2 regions of the Georgenia sp. X1117 genome follow, and region 2 is predicted to be linked to the other one. Evidence: riboswitches for the same ligand, from Rfam matches in the RefSeq annotation. Region 2 holds a riboswitch; the other holds the start of a gene.
The links. A riboswitch is a leader RNA that binds a small molecule or an ion and turns the genes downstream of it on or off. The one in region 2 is predicted to bind S-adenosylmethionine.
Positions count from the first base shown of each region.

Region 1 (3,396 bases), 830 kb from region 2:
CGGCGGGCTGCTCGTGCGCGTGCCCGCCGAGGACCACGACGAGCTGCTCCGGCGCCCCGGCGCGACGCAGGCCGAGATGGGTGCGGGACGCTCGATGGGCCCGGGCTGGATCGAGGTCGACGGGGACACGATCGCCGACGACGACCAGCTCGCCGGTTGGGTCGAGATCGCGATGGCGCACCGCCGGGCGTCCGCCGGCGGTCAATGACCCGAGCCGGCCCCGCGGACGCGCACAATGTCCCCGTGAGCTTCCCGACCGTCCACCGGCCCCTGGCCAACCGCGCGATGCTCGCGCGCGCGAGCTGCGTCGTCGTGAAGATCGGTTCCTCCTCGCTGACCCGGCCCGACGGCACTCTCGACCTCGAGCGGATCGGCCAGCTCTCGACGCTGCTCGCCACCCGGGCGGCCGCCGGCCGGCAGGTCGTGCTCGTCTCCTCCGGCGCGATCGCGGCGGGGATCGCCCCGCTCGGGCTCTCCGCCCGCCCGAAGGACCTGGCCACGCAGCAGGCCGCGGCCTCGGTAGGGCAGGGGATGATCCTCGCCCGCTACACCGAGGCGTTCGCGCGGCACGGCCGGCGCGTCGGGCAGGTCCTGCTCACCGCCGACGACCTCGTGCGCCGCCAGAGCCACGTCAACGCCGCCCGTGCGCTCGACCGGCTCCTCACCCTCGGGGTGACGCCCATCGTCAACGAGAACGACGCCGTCGCCACCGACGAGATCCGCTTCGGCGACAACGACCGCCTCGCCGCCCTCGTGGCCAACCTCGTCCGGGCCGACGCGCTCGTGCTGCTCACCGACGTCGACGGTCTCTACGACGGCCACCCCCGCGACCCCGGGAGCAGCAGGATCCCCCTCGTCCGCGGCCCGGAGGACCTCGAGGGCATCACGGTCACCGGTCGCGGGTCCGCCGTCGGGACGGGTGGCATGGTCACCAAGCTCGAGGCGGCCGCCATCGCCACCGGCTCCGGCATCCCGGTGGTCCTCACCGACGCCGACCACGCCGGTGACGCCCTGGCCGGCCGGCCCGTGGGCACCTGGTTCGCCGCCCGGGCTCGCCGCATGTCCGCCCGGCGGCTGTGGCTCGCGCACGCCGCCCGGCCGCGCGGCTCGGTCGTCCTCGACGCCGGGGCCGCCCTCGCGGTGGGGGAGCGGCAGCGGTCCCTCCTGCTGCCCGGCATCACCGACGTGGTCGGCGACTTCGAGGCCGGCGACGTCATCGAGATGGTCGGGCCGGACGGGCTCGTCGCCCGCGGCGTCAGCGGCTACGACTCGCGCGAGCTGACCGAGCTGGTGGCCGCACCGGCCCGGCGTCGGGCGAACCAGCGCCCGGCCGTGCACCGCGACGACCTGGCGGTCATGCGCGACGTCGGGGGCCGAGCCCGCCCGCGCTGACCGACAGGTGAGACGACCGGGTGGGTGCGTTGACGCGGGGCGGCGCGGCTGCCTAGTGTCGCCACAGGTCTTGAGAACCAGTGCGAAGCCCCGGCTCGCTGGTCGGCAACCCTCCTCGTGTGGCGGGGGTGCTCCGGGTGATGACCTGGCCCCACGTCAGTGGGGCAAAGCCCGGCGCACGAGGCGCCCTTGCACGAAGGATCCGGACATGATGCAGCAGGTGAGCACCCACCGATCCAGCTCTGCCCTCCTCCCGGCGATGATGATGTGCATGCGCCCGGGCTGTCGGCGAATGTCGGCCTGACAGCCCGGAGAACCCAGCGACGCCTGCGCTCCCGCGCCGCGTCAGACCGGACGGGCGGCGACCCCCGCGACGAGTGGCACGTCGTGGCCGCATGCCCTCCGGCGCACGCACAGCCGTCGGCTCACCCGACGGCGGGACCCTGTGAGGACCCCAGCCATGAGCATCAGCCTGACCCGTACCCCCGTTCCCACCGCCGACGTCGACGCCGCGCGTACGACCCGCACCGACGCCGCCCGGACCAGCGAGCCCCGCACCACCCCGGCCACCGAGGGTTCGGCCGCCGTCGGTGGCGCCCTCGCCCTCGACCTCTCCGGCCTCGGCGCGGCCGTCTCCGACCCTGAGGACGACCTGCCCGTCGACGCCGCCGACCTGCCCCGGCTGGCCCGTCAGGCCCACGCGGCCCGCGCCGCCGGCGTCACCGAGGTCGCGCTCTCCCCGACCTTCCACCTGCGCTCGGACGCCCCGTGGCGCACCGAGCCCGGCGCCGACGCCCGCCGCACCGGCGAGCGCCTGACCGACGCCGGCGTCGACGTCCTCCTGCCCGGGGCACCCGCGCGTGAGCAGGCTGCCGCGACCGCCGGGCTCACCGCCGCCGGTGCGCGCCGCGTCGCCGACAGCCGCGCGCGGACCGCAGGCGCGGCACCGACCGCCGTCGGCTCGCGGCTGCGCACCGCCTCCTACGTCGACAGCGTCGAGGAGGGGCTGGCCGCCGGTCGCGCCGGCGGCACGGCGGTCGTGCGGGCCATCCACCACGCCCGCGTGAGCGAGTTCGTGGCCGCGGTGCGCCGCGGCGCCGAGGAGGCCGGCACCACCGTGCGGGTGCTCGTCGAGCTGCACGTGGCCATCGCCGAGACCCGCGAGCGGGCCCTGGCCCGCGCCGAGCTCGTCGCGGACATCGCCTCCGTCGAGCGGCGCACGCTGCCCTGGCAGGGCGCGGCCGCGGTCATCGGCTCGGTGGAGGACGTGCGCGAGGAGGCCCAGGGCTTCTCCGCCCTCGCCGACGGCCTGGTGCTCGTGCCGATCTCGATCCCGGCCGATCTCACCGCCATCCTCGACAACCTGGTCTGACCGGCCCGCGCCGAGGTGGACCCTTCTCGGTCCGGAAGGACCTCGAGAAGGTCGACCTCGGGCGGGCATGGTCCACCTCGGTGCGAGAACGCGCTGAGGTGGACCCTTCTCGGCCCAGATGGGCCTCGAGAAGGTCCTCCTCGGACGGGCATGGTCCACCTCGGTGTGAGAGGGGCCGGAGACAGACAGAGAAGGGACCCGGGACCGGCAGCACGCCGGTCCCGGGCCCCTTCCGCGCGCCTGCCGACGCGGGGTGCTCGCGGAGGTCAGGCCTGCTCGGCGTCCCCGTGGCCGGCCTCGTGCTCGGCGATCTGCTTGCGGATCTCGTCCATGTCGAGCTCGCGGACGGCCGTGAGGATCTGCTCGAGGTTCTTCGCCGGGACCGCGCCGGGCTTGTTGTAGACCAGCACGCCGTCGCGGAAGGCCATGAGCGTGGGGATCGAGGTGATCTGCAGCTGGGCGGCCAGCTCCTGGTTCGCGTCGGTGTCGACCTTGGCGAAGGTGACGTCCGGGTTGGCCTCGGAGACCTTCTCGTAGACGGGCGCGAACTGGCGGCAGGGGCCGCACCAGTCGGCCCAGAAGTCGACGAGCGTGATGCCCTCGCCGGAGATCGTGCCCTGGAAGTCGTCCTG
Region 1 covers NZ_CM173492.1:890,393-893,788, reverse strand. The annotation lists gene AC3D3D_RS04085 (TfoX/Sxy family protein) at 1-208, shown strand, start outside; gene proB (glutamate 5-kinase) at 286-1,392, shown strand; SAM riboswitch class IV at 1,459-1,570, shown strand; gene AC3D3D_RS04075 (hypothetical protein) at 1,853-2,764, shown strand; gene trxA (thioredoxin) at 3,031-3,396, opposite strand, start outside.
Region 1: linked by a shared signal. The riboswitch ahead of AC3D3D_RS04075 (hypothetical protein) and the one ahead of AC3D3D_RS00320 (hypothetical protein) in region 2 are both predicted to bind S-adenosylmethionine.

Region 2 (3,396 bases):
CACCCTTACCCCTTGCGGGGCGGTCTGTTCTCTGTGGCACTGTCCCGCGGGTCACCCCGGGTGGGCGTTACCCACCACCTTGCCCTGCGGAGCCCGGACGTTCCTCGGCACCCGGTGACCGGGTGACGCGGCCGCCCGGCCGACTCTTCCGCAGCGCACCAGTCTACCGGGCGGACAGCACCCGTGGAGCGTGACCTCGGCGGCTACCCTCCCGTGGTGCTCGTGCTGCTCCCTCCCTCCGAAGGCAAGACCGCACCGACCTCCGGAGACCCCCTGGACCTGGGCTCCCTCTCGCTCCCGACGCTGACCGATGTCCGGCGTCGGGTGCTGACCTCGTTGGTCGGGCTGAGCGGCCGCCCCGACGCCCTCGAGGTGCTGCGCGCCCCGGCCGGCGCGGCTGCCGAGGTCGCCGCTCAGCGCGAGCTCTTCTCGCTGCCCGCGGGCCGGGCGGACCAGGTGTTCACCGGTGTCCTGTTCGACCGTGCGGGCCTCGCCGAGCTCGAGGGGCCGGCGCACGAGCGGGCCGAGCGTGACGTCCTCATCATGTCCGGTGCCTTCGGCGCGCTCTCCCCCGCCGACCGCATCCCGGCCTACCGGCTCGGCCCGTCGGCCACCCTGCCCGACGTCGGCGCGCTGCCCCCGCTGTGGCGCGGGGCGCTGGCGGACGCGATGGACGCGCGGGTCGACGGCGAGCTCGTCGTCGACGGCCGTTCGGGCGGGTACCGCTCGCTGTGGAAGGTGCCCCCGACGGCGGAGCGCGTGGAGGTCGGCGCGGTCACCGTCCGTGGCACGACCCGGTCGGTGGTCTCCCACGACGCCAAGTACTTCCGCGGACTCCTCGTCGGGCACCTGCTCCGGCGCACGGGGGCGGCGCCGGACGACGCGGACTCGCTGCGGACCGCGGCGGGCGAGCTGGTCGGGACGGTACGCGAGGCTGCTGCGGCGCCGCGCAAGGGTGTCGAGCGCACCACCTGGACGCTGAGCGACGTCGAGCTGGCGCCGCCGGCGCGCGCGGGTGCGGCGCACGCGCTCACCCTGGTGCTGGTGCAGCGGCCGTAGGTCCGGGCCGGCCTACGGCCGCTGGTGGTCCAGCTGCCGTAGGGCCGTGCCGGTCGGCGTCGATGTCGGAGGTTGCCCGTAGCCTTATCGGTGGATCACGAAGCGCGACCAGAAGCCCTCCGGCCGGTCGCCTGGCAACCGCGCCTCGCGCACGGTGCCCCCGGAGGAAGATCCGCCCGCGGCGGAGCGTCGCGGGAAGTCGCGAACATCCAGGAGCCCCTCATGAGCGAGCACGCCTCGGCCACCGACACGCGGTGCGGCCTGTACCGCGCCGGCCACCAGCCCCATCACATCCAGGCCAGGCTGGCCGCGACGACGACCGGCACGGACGTCCGGCTGGTCTCCTACAGCGCCGTGGCACGGGACCGCCTCCCGACGCCGGCAGGCGGGCCGGTCGGACCGGGCCCGCTGGAGCTGCGGGTGCTCGTCGGGGACGCCCCCGAGGTCTGGTGGCTCCACGACGACGAGCGCACGCGCAGCCGCCTCGAGCAGTGGGCGCGCCGCGGCGCCACCCTGTACGGGTACGGGTTGCTCAGCGTCAATCCCGAGGTGGACGACGACCCGGCACGTCCGGCGATGCACCCGTGCCGGGATCCGGAGCAGTGGGTGCCGTGCCGTTCGGGCCGGCGGTGAGGGTCACGGGTCAGCCGGCGGCGCCGACCCCCTCCGAGGGCGCACCGACGTAGTTGACCTGGCCCTCGAAGCGGCCCTGGGCGTCGACGCCGCTCACGCCGAGCATCGTCACCGAGCCGGGCCGCACGCGGACGCGGCCCCAGGCGCCCGGCTCGATGCCGGCGACGAGTGCCACGGCGGTCCGCACGACGACGGCGTGCGCGACGAGCACCACCGTGCGGCGCTCGGAGCCCATGACCTCCCGGAGCACCTGAGCGACGCGGGCCGCGACCTGGCGGTGCGACTCACCGCCGGGCGCGGCGACGTCGACGTCGCGGTACCACCGCTGCCAGCCGCCCTCCCAGCCGGCGTCGATCTCGGCGCCGGTCAGTCCGTGCCACTCGCCGAGCTCGATCTCCCGGAGGCGGTCGTCGAGGATCGGCTCGGCGCGCAGGCCGGACGTCCGTGCGAGCTCCTCCGCGCTCTGGCGGGTGCGGATGATCGGCGAGACGCGCAGCTCGGCCTGCCCGAGGTCGGCGACGTCCCCCTCGACCAGCCGCGACAGGAGCGTCCCGGCGTTCGCCGCCTGCCGTCGACCGAGCTCGGTGAGGTCCGGGCCGGGCGTGTCCGAACCGCACTCGCGGCTCTGGAGGGTCCACTCGGTGACGCCGTGCCGGACGAGGTACACGCGCGTGGCGTCGCCGGTCCGCGGGCGGGCGGCCGGTGCGCTGTCGTCCGGTGTGCTGTCGTTCGGCGTCGGGCGCGCGCCCGACGTCGTGGCACCCGGCTCGTCGCGCGGTGCCGGCTCGGCGACGTCGAAGAGCGCCGGCGGCGCGTCTGCGCGTGCTGCTGAGGCGTCGGCCGGGTCGTCGGACGAGCCGGCGTCGGATGGGCCGTCGGCGCCCGGGTCACCCGGCCCTGGCCAGACGTCGTCGGACTCCGAGCCGAGCTCGGCGGCCTCGGCGAGGCTGGTGAGCCACTCGTCGGTGGCGGAGTCGGCGCGCGAGTCCATGGCCTTGTTGGCCAGGGCGTCGGCATCGGCGTTCTTCGCGCGCGGGATCCAGGTGTAGGTCACGCGGTGCGTGGGAAAGGCGTCGCGGGCCTCGAGGGCGAGCCGGCGCATGTCCTCGTGCTTGATCTTCCAGCGGCCCGACATCTGCTCGACGACGAGCTTGGAGTCGGCGCGCACCTCGACCTGGGCCTCGGGCTCGATCCGTGCGGCGGCGCGCAGCCCCTCGACCAGGGCGGTGTACTCGGCGACGTTGTTCGTCGTCTCCCCCAGGTATCCGCTGCGGGTGGCGAGACGTTCGCCTGTATCGGCGTCGGTGACGACGCTGCCGTAGCCGGCGGGGCCGGGGTTGCCGCGGGCGCCGCCGTCGGTGTGGATGACCAGCCGGCGGCTCATCGACGGTCCCCCGTCCGCACGAGGATGAACCCGTGGTCCTCGCTGACGAGGATCTCGTCCTCGGCCGCGGTGTCGATCCGGGACTGCTCGGCCAGCGTGAAGTCGACGGCGACACCCTCGGCCCGGTGGCCGCGCACCGCGACGGCCCCGAGTCCTCCGGTCTGGCGGCGGGCGGCCTCGTACTCGTCGAGGAGCGCGGCGGGCAGCGTCGCGGCGAGCTCGTCGCGCTCGGCGGTGCGCGCCTCGAGGTCGGCGTCGATCCGGGTGAAGGCGGCGTCCCGCTCGGCGCCCAGGCTCTCCAGGTCGGTGGCCACCGAGGC
Region 2 covers NZ_CM173492.1:61,204-64,599, reverse strand. The annotation lists RNA gene rnpB (RNase P RNA component class A) at 1-147, opposite strand, end outside; gene AC3D3D_RS00325 (YaaA family protein) at 217-1,059, shown strand; SAM riboswitch class IV at 1,153-1,266, shown strand; gene AC3D3D_RS00320 (hypothetical protein) at 1,282-1,692, shown strand; gene AC3D3D_RS00315 (histidine phosphatase family protein) at 1,703-3,076, opposite strand; gene AC3D3D_RS00310 (zinc ribbon domain-containing protein) at 3,073-3,396, opposite strand, start outside.